One region of the Streptomyces sp. NPDC059009 genome, then DNA from elsewhere that is predicted to be linked to it. Evidence: predicted binding sites of a transcription regulator. Region 1 holds the regulator's gene; the other holds the start of a gene.
The links. Region 1 encodes HrcA, which represses chaperone genes, less so after heat shock. Its sites were predicted from a motif close to TTNGCACTCNGNNNNNCNGAGTGCNAA; they were not measured.
Positions count from the first base shown of each region.

Region 2: the regulator HrcA is predicted to act here: its motif matches at 2,376-2,402, upstream of groL (chaperonin GroEL).

Region 1 covers NZ_JBHYJB010000005.1:263,557-268,741, reverse strand. Annotated here, with positions in the region: gene hemW (radical SAM family heme chaperone HemW) at 1-1,008, shown strand, start outside; gene ACFWYM_RS07605 (DUF3097 domain-containing protein) at 1,224-2,054, opposite strand; gene ACFWYM_RS07600 (MBL fold metallo-hydrolase) at 2,065-2,802, opposite strand; gene hrcA (heat-inducible transcriptional repressor HrcA) at 3,142-4,158, shown strand; gene dnaJ (molecular chaperone DnaJ) at 4,159-5,185, shown strand, end outside.
Region 2 covers NZ_JBHYJB010000013.1:128,723-136,789, forward strand. Annotated here, with positions in the region: gene ACFWYM_RS15740 (aldo/keto reductase) at 1-338, opposite strand, end outside; gene groL (chaperonin GroEL) at 595-2,217, opposite strand; gene ACFWYM_RS15750 (cold-shock protein) at 2,572-2,778, opposite strand; gene ACFWYM_RS15755 (ubiquitin-like small modifier protein 1) at 3,222-3,497, opposite strand; gene thrC (threonine synthase) at 3,535-4,830, opposite strand; SAM riboswitch class I at 4,848-5,030, opposite strand; gene ACFWYM_RS15765 (glucosyl-3-phosphoglycerate synthase) at 5,211-6,182, shown strand; gene ACFWYM_RS15770 (hypothetical protein) at 6,272-8,067, shown strand, end outside.

The DNA.
Region 1 (5,185 bases):
GAGGTGCGGCTCGCGCGGAAGGTGCTGGGGGACGACCCCCGGCCGGTGCGGACCGTCTTCGTCGGCGGAGGGACGCCGACGCTGCTCGACGCCGGGGATCTCGTACGGATGCTGGGGGCGATCCGGGACGAGTTCGGGCTTGCCGATGATGCCGAGATCACTACCGAGGCCAATCCCGAGTCCGTCGACCCGGCGTATCTGAGCGCGTTGCGGGACGGCGGGTTCAACCGGGTCTCCTTCGGGATGCAGAGCGCTCGGCAGCACGTGCTGAAGGTGCTCGACCGTACGCATACGCCCGGGCGGCCCGAGGCGTGCGTCGCGGAGGCGCGGGCCGCGGGCTTCGAGCACGTGAATCTCGATCTCATCTATGGGACCCCGGGGGAGTCCGACGACGACTGGCGGGCTTCCCTGGAGGCGGCCATCGGGGCCGGGCCCGACCATGTCAGCGCGTACGCCCTGATCGTCGAGGAAGGGACGCAGCTGGCGCGGCGGATTCGGCGCGGGGAGGTGCCGATGACTGACGACGATGTGCACGCGGACCGGTATCTGATCGCCGATGAGGTGCTGGGGGGTGCCGGATTCTCTTGGTACGAGGTGTCCAACTGGGCCACCTCGGAGGCCGCTCGGTGCCTGCACAACGAGCTGTACTGGCGGGGGGCCGACTGGTGGGGGGCCGGGCCGGGGGCCCACAGCCATGTGGGGGGTGTGCGGTGGTGGAACGTGAAGCATCCCGGGGCGTATGCGGGGGCTCTTGCGGGTGGGAGGTCGCCGGGGGCTGGGCGGGAAGTGCTTTCGGGGGAGGACCGGCGGGTGGAGCGGGTGCTGCTGGAGCTTCGGCTGCGGGAGGGGGCTCCCTTGTCCCTCCTGAAGGAGGCTGGGCTTGCTGCTGCGCGGCGGGCGCTTGGGGATGGGTTGCTGGAGGGTGGGCCCTTTGCGGAGGGGCGGGCCGTGTTGACGCTTCGGGGGCGGTTGTTGGCTGATGGGGTGGTGCGGGATCTGGTGGACTGAGTTTTCTCTTCCCCGATCCCGCCCCTTCCCGAATCCGGCGACTCCGTCGCCCCTGGGGCGCCCGTCCTGGGGCTTTGCCCCTAGACCCCCTTATCGGCCTGAACGGCCTCGTCCTCAAACGCCGGACGGGCTGTAGGGCGCCCGAGGGGGAGGGAGGAAAGGGTGGACGGGGTAGGGAAGCGGGGGACGTGCCTTGCCTTGAACGTTGGAACGGTTTAGGCGGGGGCCCCTGTTACGAAGTCGATCAGCTCCTCCACTCTGCCCAGCAGGGCCGGCTCCAGGTCCTTGTAGGTGTGGACCGAGGACAGGATGTGCTGCCATGCCTCGCCCGTGTTGGTGAAGCGCCAGCCCAGGGCCTGGCGTACGCCCGTCTTCCAGTCCTGGCCCTTGGGGATGCGGGGCCAGGACTGGAAGCCGAGGGACGAAGGCTTCACCGCCTCCCATACGTCGATGTACGGGTGGCCCACCACCAAGGCGTGGTCGCTGCTCACCTGGGCCGCGATGCGGGACTCCTTGGAGCCGGGGACCAAGTGGTCCACCAGGACGCCGAGGCGGGCGTCGGGGCCGGGGGAGAACTCGGCGACGATGGCCGGGAGGTCGTCGATGCCCTCCAGGTACTCGACGACCACGCCCTCGATGCGGAGGTCGTCGCCCCAGACCTTCTCGACCAGTTCAGCGTCGTGGCGGCCCTCCACGTAGATGCGTCCGGCCCGGGCAACCCGTGCGCGCGCACCCGGCACCGCCACCGAGCCGGAGGCCGTGCGGGAGGGGACGGCCGGGGGCGTGGAGGCGGGTGCGGGGCGGGTGAGTGTCACCACTCGGCCTTCCAGGAGGAAGCCGGCCGGAGCCATGGGGAAGACCCGGTGCTTGCCGAAGCGGTCCTCCAGCGTGACCGTCGGGCCCTGCGCCGTCTTCTCGCAGCGGATCACCGCCCCGCAGAAGCCGGTGGTGACTTCCTCGACCACCAGGTCTTGTTCCGCCGGGACCTCGGGGGGCGGCGTCTTCTTCTTCCACGGGGGTGTGAAGTCGGGGCTGTAGCTGCGCATTTGGGAGACGCTACGACACCCGGAAACGGCGGGCCAGTTCATCGCGCTGGTTGCGTACGAAGGTGGCGTCCACCACCGCGCCGTGGCCGGGGACGTACAGCGCGTCCGGGCCGCCCAGGTCCAGGAGGCGGTCCAGGGCGGCGGGCCAGTGGGAGGGCATCGCGTCGGGGCCTGCCTGGGGTTCGCCGGACTCCTCCACCAGGTCGCCGCAGAAGACGACCTCGGGTGCGCCGGGGCCGCCGGGGACGAGGACCGCCAGGTCGTAACCCGTGTGGCCGGGGCCGATGTTGGCGAGCAGGGCCTGGGTGCCGCCGCCCAGGTCCAGGGTCCATTCGCCGCACACCAGGTGGTGGGGGTGGACAAGGAGGTCCGTGGCCTCGGCCGCGGCGTCCGGGGGGAGACCGTGGCGCACCGCGTCCGCGCGCAGCTCGTCGCGGCCCTTGAGGAGGGCCGTGTCCAGGCCCGCCGCGCCGAACACCTGCACCCCCGCGAAGGCCGCCGCGCCCAGGACGTGGTCGAAGTGGGGGTGGGTGAGCGCGAGATGGGTGACCCGGCGGCCGGGGCCGAGCAGGGTGCGGGCCTGGGTGCGGAGCTCGGCGCCCTCGCGCAGGCTGGCGCCCGCCTCGATCATGAGGGCGGCGTCGTCGCCGACGACGAGTCCGGCGGTGCAGTCCCAGGCCGGGAGGCGGCGGCGGCCGACGCGCGCCGTGAGCCGCTCCCAGCCCGTCTCGTCCCATGCGGGCGTGATGTCCATAACGGTGACGCTAGCGCCGACGGGGCCCGGCGGCAGCCGCACTCTCGGGCAGACCTGCGCCCATGCCCGTTCACGCCCCTGCGCGGACGGCTGCTGATGCCGCCCTGCTCGCCTGTCCCGCCCGCGCCTCCCGCCCGCCCCCCCCACCACCTCGGAGCGACGTCGCCACCGTGCCCCCGCCTTGCCCGTCGGGATGACATCGGGGGGTCCGCCCTTGCCGGGCCCGTACCTCACGGCCGTACACTGGCCCGGTGACAGCTGGCACTCGGCAATGGTGAGTGCCAGGGCGGGGAAGCGGGGCTCCAGTGGACGGACAGGCGGAGGTGAGCACGGATGCTCAGTGAACGCAGGCTTGAGGTGCTGCGCGCCATCGTCCATGACTACGTGGGGACCGAGGAGCCGGTCGGGTCCAAGGCGCTGACCGAGCGGCACCGCCTCGGGGTCTCGCCGGCCACCGTGCGCAATGACATGGCCGCGCTCGAGGAGGAAGGGTTCATCGCCCAGCCGCACACCAGCGCGGGGCGGATCCCGACCGACAAGGGCTACCGGCTCTTCGTCGACAAGCTCGCGGGCGTCAAGCCGATGACCGCCCCCGAGCGGCGGGCCATCCACCACTTCCTTGACGGCGCCGTCGACCTCGATGACGTCGTCGGGCGCACCGTACGGCTGCTCGCGCAGCTGACGCGGCAGGTCGCGGTCGTGCAGTACCCCTCGCTCACGCGCTCGACCGTGCGGCACGTGGAGCTGCTCTCGCTGGCTCCCGCGCGGCTCATGCTCGTCCTGATCACGGACACGGGCCGGGTCGAGCAGCGCATGATCGACTGCCCGGCCCCGTTCGGGGAGACCTCGCTCGCGGATCTGCGGGCGCGGCTCAACAGCCGGGTCGCCGGACGCCGGTTCGCGGACGTGCCGCAGCTGGTGCAGGACCTCGGGGAGTCCTTCGAGGCGGAGGACCGGGCCACGGTGGCCACGGTGCTCTCCACCCTCCTGGAAACGCTCGTCGAGGAGACCGAGGAGCGGCTGATGATCGGCGGCACCGCCAATCTCACCCGCTTCGGACATGACTTTCCCCTCACCATCCGGCCGGTCCTCGAAGCGCTTGAGGAGCAGGTCGTGCTCCTCAAGTTGCTTGGTGAGGCTACGGATTCGGGCATGACCGTACGGATCGGTCATGAGAACGCCCACGAGGGGCTCAGCTCCACTTCCGTGGTCTCGGTCGGCTACGGTTCGGGCAGTGAGGCAGTAGCAAAACTAGGCGTGGTCGGCCCGACCCGCATGGACTATCCGGGAACGATGGGAGCAGTACGCGCAGTGGCACGTTACGTCGGACAGATCCTGGCGGAGTCGTAAGTGGCCACGGACTATTACGCCGTACTCGGCGTGCGCCGCGACGCTTCCCAGGACGAGATCAAGAAGGCTTTCCGAAGGCTGGCGCGCGAGCTCCATCCGGACGTGAACCCGGATCCGAAGACGCAGGAGCGCTTCAAGGAGATCAACGCCGCCTACGAGGTCCTTTCCGACCCGCAGAAGAAGCAGGTCTACGACCTCGGCGGCGACCCCCTGTCCCAGGCGGGCGGCGGGGGCGCGGGCGGCTTCGGCCAGGGCGGGTTCGGGAACTTCTCGGACATCATGGACGCGTTCTTCGGTACGGCGTCCCAGCGCGGGCCGCGGTCGCGGACCCGTCGCGGCCAGGACGCCATGATCCGGCTCGAGGTCGAGCTGGACGAGGCCGCCTTCGGGACCACCAAGGACATCCAGGTCGACACGGCGGTCGTCTGTACGACCTGTAGTGGTGAGGGTGCCGCTCCGGGGACGTCCGCGCAGACCTGTGACATGTGCCGCGGTCGCGGTGAGGTCTCGCAGGTCACGCGGTCCTTCCTCGGCCAGGTCATGACCTCGCGGCCGTGCCCGCAGTGCCAGGGCTTCGGGACCGTGGTGCCCACGCCGTGCCCCGAGTGCGCGGGCGACGGGCGCATCCGCTCGCGGCGGACGCTGACCGTGAAGATCCCGGCCGGTGTGGACAACGGCACGCGGATCCAGCTCGCCGGTGAGGGTGAGGTGGGGCCGGGAGGCGGTCCCGCCGGTGACCTCTACGTCGAGATCCATGAGCTGCCGCACCCCGTCTTCCAGCGGCGCGGCGACGATCTGCACTGCACGGTGACCATCCCCATGACGGCGGCCGCCCTCGGCACGAAGGTGCCGCTGGAGACGCTGGACGGGATGGAGGAGGTCGACATCCGGCCCGGCACCCAGTCCGGCCAGTCGATCCCGCTGCACGGGCGCGGCGTCACGCACCTGCGCGGCGGCGGGCGCGGCGACCTCATCGTGCACGTCGAGGTGCTCACGCCGACGAAGCTCGACCCCGAGCAGGAGCGGC
Region 2 (8,067 bases), on a different contig from region 1:
GTGCCGAGGCGGCGCAGGCTGTCCTCCACGGCGCGCACGATCCAGCGCCGCGAGTTCCCGCCCCGGCCCGGGCCCTCGCCGCCCATCGGGAAGTGCGCCTTCGTCGCGAGCACGACGTCGTCGCGGCGGCCGCGCAGCGCCTTGCCGGTGATCTCCTCGGACTCACCGGCCGAGTAGATGTCGGCGGTGTCCACGAAGTTGATGCCCGCGTCGAGCGCGGTGTGGACGGCGCGCACGCACGCGTCGTGGTCGGGGTTGCCGATGGCACCGAACATCATCGTGCCGAGGCAGTAGGTGCTGACCTCGATGCCGGTGCCGCCGAGAACGCGATAGCGCATGGTGAACTCCCTTGCCGAAGCGGTCCGTCGAAGCCCGAAGCCAGAGGCCAGAGGCCAGAGGCCGAAGACCGAAGATGACCGCACCTTAGGAGTTGGAGTTCACTCCACCGCAAGCCCGCCAGGCCCCGCAGCCCCCGCACCACGCGCCGAGGGCGGCACCCCCCTGGGAGAAGGGGTGCCGCCCTCGACGTGAAGCGGGTACTACAGGTACTGCGGGTACTGCGGGTCATGCCATGAACTACTGAACCTCGGGGGCTCAGAAGTCCATGTCACCGCCCGGCATGCCGCCCGGAGCGGCCGCGGCGGCCTTCTCCGGCTTGTCGGCGATGACGGCCTCGGTGGTGAGGAACAGCGCGGCGATGGAGGCGGCGTTCTGCAGGGCAGAGCGGGTCACCTTCGCCGGGTCGATGATGCCCTCGGCGATCATGTCCACGTACTCGCCGTTCGCGGCGTTCAGGCCGTGACCGGGGGTGAGGTTGCGGACCTTCTCCACGATGACGCCACCCTCGAGGCCGGCGTTCACGGAGATCTGCTTCAGCGGGGCCTCCAGGGCCAGCTTCACAGCGGCGGCACCGGTGGCCTCGTCACCCTCGAGCTCGAGCTTCTCGAAGACGGAGGAAGCCTGCAGCAGGGCCACGCCACCACCGGCGACGATGCCCTCCTCGACGGCCGCCTTGGCGTTGCGCACGGCGTCCTCGATGCGGTGCTTGCGCTCCTTGAGCTCGACCTCGGTCGCGGCACCGGCCTTGATGACGGCCACGCCGCCCGCGAGCTTCGCCAGGCGCTCCTGGAGCTTCTCGCGGTCGTAGTCCGAGTCCGAGTTCTCGATCTCGGCGCGGATCTGGTTGACCCGGCCCTGGACCTGGTCGCTGCTGCCGGCGCCGTCGACGATGGTCGTCTCGTCCTTGGTGATGACGACCTTGCGGGCGCGGCCGAGGAGCTCCAGACCGGCGTTCTCCAGCTTGAGGCCGACCTCCTCGGAGATGACCTCGCCGCCCGTGAGGATGGCGATGTCGTTCAGCATCGCCTTGCGGCGGTCGCCGAAGCCCGGAGCCTTGACGGCGACGGACTTGAAGGTGCCCTTGATCTTGTTGACGACCAGGGTCGACAGGGCCTCGCCCTCGACGTCCTCGGCGATGATCAGCAGCGGCTTGCCGGACTGCATGACCTTCTCGAGGAGCGGCAGCAGGTCCTTGACCGAGCCGATCTTCGAGTTGACGATCAGGATGTACGGGTCGTCGAGCGACGCCTCCATACGCTCCATGTCGGTGGCGAAGTACGCCGAGATGTAGCCCTTGTCGAAGCGCATGCCCTCGGTGAGCTCCAGCTCCAGACCGAAGGTCTGGGCCTCCTCGACCGTGATGACGCCTTCCTTGCCGACCTTGTCCATGGCCTCGGCGATGAGCTCGCCGATCTGGGTGTCGGCGGCGGAGATGGAGGCCGTCGAAGCGATCTGCTCCTTGGTCTCGACATCCTTCGCCTGCTCGAGCAGGGCGCCCGAGACGGCCTCGACGGCCTTCTCGATGCCGCGCTTCAGGGCCATCGGGTTGGCACCGGCGGCCACGTTGCGCAGACCCTCGCGGACGAGCGCCTGGGCGAGGACGGTCGCGGTCGTCGTGCCGTCACCGGCGACGTCGTCCGTCTTCTTCGCGACCTCCTTGACCAGCTCGGCGCCGATCTTCTCGTACGGGTCCTCGAGCTCGATCTCCTTGGCGATGGACACACCATCGTTGGTGATCGTGGGGGCGCCCCACTTCTTCTCGAGGACGACGTTGCGACCCTTGGGGCCCAGGGTCACCTTGACGGCGTCGGCGAGCTGGTTCATGCCGCGCTCGAGGCCGCGCCGTGCCTCCTCGTCGAACGCGATGATCTTGGCCATGTGAAGTGGTCCTCCCGGACAGATGGGGTCTCCCCCAGCTCGTCAAGAGCTTGGGGAAGGAAAATCCGGACCGCACTGGTGCCCGCGACGGACGGCCTGCAGCCCTTGTGGTTCCTTGCCCCACCCGGTCTGCGGACCTCACCGGCCCGATCCAAGTTCTGTCACTCTCACTCGTAGAGTGCTAACGCCAATGATTAGCACTCGACCCCTCCGAGTGCAAGGTGCGCCCACAGCGCCCTTACGTACCCCAGACACCCCGCCCGCCCCGGCAACCCCCGCGCACGCACGAGGGCCCGTACCCCTCTCGGGATACGGGCCCTCGCCGTGAGTGCCTAGTTGGCCGGACGCGCCAGCTCAGCCGACGGCCAGCTTGACCATGTCCGCCTGCGGACCCTTCTGGCCCTGCGAGATCTCGAACTCGACCCGCTGACCTTCTTCAAGGGTGCGGTACCCGTCCATCTGGATCGCGCTGTAGTGGACGAATACATCCGCACCACCGTCGACCGCGATGAAGCCGTACCCCTTCTCCGCGTTGAACCACTTGACGGTGCCCTGAGCCATGCCTAACTCCCCTATTACTGGCCCTTGCGCAGGACCGCACTTCGCGGACCCGGGTCAGACCTCACGCCCCATTGGTGATGGGGGTGTGCGCCGGAACGCGTCGACCGCGGCTGAATGTATCTGCCCAACTGCCGTCTGCAACAGGTCAATCGGACGAGAATTCTGGGCACGCCCGATCGGTAATATCCGGCGATTCTGCCGGAGTTCAGGGCAAGTCGGGCCCGACAAATGCCGCAATGGGCTCAAATAGGCAAGGTACTTTGGCTACTTCTGGCGGGCGAGCGGCCGACTTCGTATATGCGCTCGGCACTAACGGCACAGCGTGCTCCTCAACTGTACCGCGCTCAACGACACAGAATTGCCCCCTCCGCTTTCTCCCGGAGGGGGCAATCCGAATAACGCAGAGTTGTTGCGGAAGTCCGCGGCCGGACCTCCTTCGCGGCTCAGCCGCCCGCGACGGCGGGAATGATCGAAACGCCCGCGCCGTCCGGCGTCGCGGTCTCGAGGCCCTGCTCGAAGCGCACATCGTCGTCGTTCACGTACACGTTCACGAAGCGGCGCAGCTTGCCCTGGTCGTCGAGGACGCGGGCAGCGATGCCCGTGTGGCTCTTCTCCAGATCGGCGATGACCTCACCGAGGGTGGCGCCCTCGGCGCGGACCTCGGCCTGGCCGCCGGTGTAGGTGCGGAGGATGGTGGGGATGCGGACGTTGACGCTCATGGGGTGGGTCCTTCCTGCGGACGCGGTCGTACGTGGGTCAGTGGGCCAGGCCCGCGTCGCGGAACGCGTCCAGGCTGGGGCGGATGGTGGCGGTCGCCTGCGAACTGTCGGCGACGGCGTCCAGCGTCTTGAGGCCGTCGCCCGTGTTCAGCACGACCGTGGTGAGGTTCGGGTCGATGGCGCCCGCCTCGATCAGCTTCCTGGTGACGCCCAGGGTCACACCGCCCGCCGTCTCGGCGAAGATCCCCTCGGTCTGGGCGAGCAGCTTGATCGCGTCCACGACCTGCTCGTCGTCGACGTCCTCCACGGCCCCGCCCGTGCGGCGCGCGATGTCCAGGACGTACGGGCCGTCGGCCGGGTTGCCGATGGCGAGGGACTTGGCGATCGTGTTCGGCTTCTGCGGGCGGACGACGTCGTGGCCGCCCTTGTAGGCGACGGAGACCGGCGAGCAGCCCTCGGCCTGGGCGCCGAAGAGCTTGTAGGGCTTGTCCTCGACGAGGCCGAGCTTGATCAGCTCCTGCAGCCCCTTGTCGATCTTCGTGAACTGGGAGCCGGAGGCGATCGGGATGACCAGCTGGTCGGGCAGCTGCCAGCCGAGCTGCTCGCAGATCTCGTACGCGAGGGTCTTGGAGCCCTCTCCGTAGTACGGCCGCAGGTTCACGTTCACGAAGCCCCAGCCCTCGCCCAGCGGGTCGCCGATGAGCTCGGAGCAGAAGCGGTTCACATCGTCGTAGTTGCCCTCGATGGCGACGAGGTCACCGCCGTAGACACCGGCCATGACGACCTTGCCCTGCTCCAGGTCGTGCGGGATGAAGACGCAGGAGCGGAAGCCGGCGCGGGCGGCGGCGGCGCCGACGGCACCGGCCAGGTTGCCGGTCGAGGAGCAGGACAGGGTGGTGAAGCCGAAGGCGCGCGCGGCCTCGATGGCCTGCGCGACGACGCGGTCCTTGAAGGAGTGCGTGGGGTTGCCGGAGTCGTCCTTGACGAACAACTTGCCCTGCGCGACGCCCAGTTCGCGGGCGAGGTTGTCGGCCTTGACCAGCTTCGTCCAGCCCGGGTTCAGGTTCGGCTTCTCGGCGACGTCGGCCGGGACGGGCAGCAGCGGGGCGTAGCGCCAGACGTTGGCGGGGCCGGCCTCGATCTGCTTGCGGAGGGCTTCCGGGCCAGTGGCCGGGAGGTCGTAGGCGACTTCGAGGGGGCCGAAACACTCGGCGCAGGCGAAGATCGGGCCGAGCTCGAAGCGGGTTCCGCACTCACGGCAGGAGAGGCCGGAGGCCGGACCGAGGTCTACGGGGGTGGTGGTACCAGTGGTGGCGACAGTCTGCACAGCCATGGAGGCGAGGCCCTTTCTCCTCATCTTCCCCGCGACGCACTTCGCCGCGAGACGGAATTGGCACCTTCCCTAGCCGGGAGCCTCGCGAGTCGACAGTTGCGGTGTCGCACGCAGTGACACTTTGCGCCTGCCGGCGCGTGGCGGCTGGAGGGTTGCCGGGGCTTCAACGGGCCGTATCCCTCTGCCCCTCTGGATGAGCGGTATTCGGTTGTTGATCTTTGGTTCGCCCTCTCGGGCGGCGGCGGCCCCCGACATGCGATGGTCACCGGCCTTGCTCAAGACTGTAACCGACGGACAGGACCCTTGAGATAGTCGTCCGAACCGCGAGATGGATCACACCCGCCCGTCGCCCACCACCCTCTGCGAAGGAGCCGCTGACCGTGCTGGAAGAAGTCGAGCGCTGGCTGAGCAGGCGTTCCTGGTCCGTGGCCGACCGTCCGCTCGATGAGCTCCTCGCCGCGAAGCGGGCCGGTGGCACCACCGTGAGCGTCGTCCTGCCCGCCCTCGACGAGGAGGAGACGGTCGGCGAGATCGTCGCCGAGATCCGCCGCGAGCTGATCGAGAAGGCCCCGCTCGTCGACGAGCTGGTGGTGATCGACTCCGGCTCGGCGGACGGCACCGCGAAGGTCGCGCGCGAGGCAGGTGCCCGTGTCATACACCGGGACGAGGTGCTGCCCCGGATTCCGGTGGTCCCCGGTAAGGGTGAGGTGCTGTGGCGCTCGCTCCTCGTGACGAGCGGCGACATCGTGTGCTTCATCGACGCGGACCTCAAGGAGTTCTCGGCGGACTTCGTCTCGGGCATCGTCGGGCCGCTCCTGACCGACCCGGACGTGGAGTTCGTGAAGGCGATGTACGACCGGCCGCTCGGCGCCGAGTTCGATGCGCGCTCCTCCGGCACGACGGCGGGCCAGGGGGGCCGGGTCACCGAGCTGATGGCGCGCCCGCTGCTCAACTTCCACTGGCCCCAATTGGCCGGATTCGTCCAGCCGTTGGGCGGCGAGTACGCGGCGCGGCGCTCGCTCCTGGAGCGGCTGCCCTTCCCCGTCGGGTACGGGGTCGAGCTGGGCCTGCTCGTCGACGCGCTGCACACGGTGGGCCTGGACGCGCTCGCGCAGGTCGACGTCGGGGTGCGCAAGCACCGGCACCAGGACGGGCAGGCGCTCGGGCGGATGGCGGCGGCGATCTACCGGACGGCACAGCTGCGCCTGGCCCGCGGGCATCTGGTGCGGCCCGAGCTGACCCAGTTCGTGCGCGGGGAGCACGGCTTCGAGCCGCGTACGTACGCGGTGGACACGGAGGAGCGGCCGCCGATGTCCGGTATCGAGGAGTACGCGACCAGACGCGTGGCGTAGGCCCCGTACGCCGGGCGTGGGGGCGTGGCGTAGCCGCAAACGATCATGCGCTTTGCCTAAATTTCCCATTTATGTGGGTTAGACAAGTTATGAGAGCGATGCGGCGCATCGGCGGCATGACGCTCGCCACCGTCACCGTCGCGGCCGGGGCGCTCTGCGCCGCCACCGCACCCGCCTCGGCCGAGGTGATCGAGCCGTTCGCCAAGCGCTACGACGAATCGCTGTACGGCGACTTCAAGACCATCGGCAACACGGTCCTGGACTGCCCGACGGCCCCGGCCGACGTGGCCGCCTCCTGCCGGGAGACGCAGCAGTCCCAGGGCACCAAGAACAACAACAACTTCATCGAGCAACGCATCAACGTGGCCGGCCTGAGCGGCACCTTCGACTCCAGCACGGGCCAGGTGGCCATCCCGCCCGGCGCCAAGGTCGACTACGCGCGCCTGTTCTGGGGCGGCAACGCGGGCACGCACCGCTTCGGCAGGACCGTCCGCAACATCTGCGACCTCAACCGCGAGGGCAACCTCCCCGTCGCCCCGGCCCCCGGCGACCCGCTCACCACCCGCCCGGTCATCCGCGTCGGCGGCGGCACCCAGTCCCGGGTGACCGTGGAGAACGCGGTCAGGTCCCCCAACGCCACCCAGGGCCCGCACTACTACACGGCCGAGGCCAACGTCACCGACGCCTTCAAGGGCGCGCCCACCGGCAGCCCCGTCGAGGTGGCCGTCGGCGACATCTGGGCGCCGAACGGTCAGGGCTGCGTCGGCGGCTGGTCGCTCACCGTCGTCTACAAGTACGACGGCCCCAACGCCCAGTACGCGCCCGACCGCCGCAACGTCTACATCTGGGGCGGTCACGTCATCCAGCGCTCGGTCCGGAGCAAGGCCCTCGCGGACAGCTCCACCACGGTCCCGGTCGACGGCTTCTACCGGACCGACGGCGACATCCACGCGAGCGTCACGGCGTACGAGGGCGACTGGAACACCAAGGGCGACCAGTTCCTCGTCGACGGGAAGCCCGTCACCGAGTCGCACACCGGCAGGACCGACAACTTCTTCATCAGTGAGGACGACGGCGCCCTCAACCCCAAGTACCGCAACAACCTGAGCATCGACGCCAAGGCGTTCAGGGTGCCGGACGGAGCCATCCCGGTCGGCGCCAAGTCGGCCAAGCTCACCTTCACCACCACGGGCGACGTGTACGTCCCCTCACAGCTGGCGCTCTCCGTCCCCGTGCCCGACCTGGAGGTCACCAAGACCGCCTCCCCCGAGAAGGTCGAGCCGGGAGACACCCTGACCTACACGGTCAAGGCGAAGAACATCAGCAAACTCCCCTACCCCGCAGCCAAGTTCAGCGACGACCTCTCCGACAACCTCGACGACGCGACGTACAACAACGACGCGAAGGCGGACATCGGCAAGGTCTCCTACAGCGAGCCGAAGATCAGCTACACCGGCGACATCCCGGCCGGGCAGACGGCGACCGTCACGTACTCGGTGAAGGTCAACGACCCGGTCAGCGGCGACGGAAAGCTGCGCAACAACGTCGATGTGGAGTCCCCGCGCTCCAACTGCGACGAGGACAGCACCGACCGGCACTGCGGCACGACGCCGATCCTCATCCGGCAGCCCGCGCCGCCGCAGAACCAGCCACCGGTCACCGTCGAGACCCACCCGCAGACCCGGGTCGCGCCCGCCTGCTCCTCCGTGAAGAACACCATCACGGTGAAGAACAAGTCGGACCGCGACCGCACCGGCGCCACCGCGTCCTGGCCGGTCAAGCCCGGCTCGTCGGAGCCCGTCGCCAGCAGCGGAAAGGTGACGAAGAAGGGCTCGACCTACACCTGGACCGGCGACGTCAAGGCGCACGGCACCGTCACGATCAC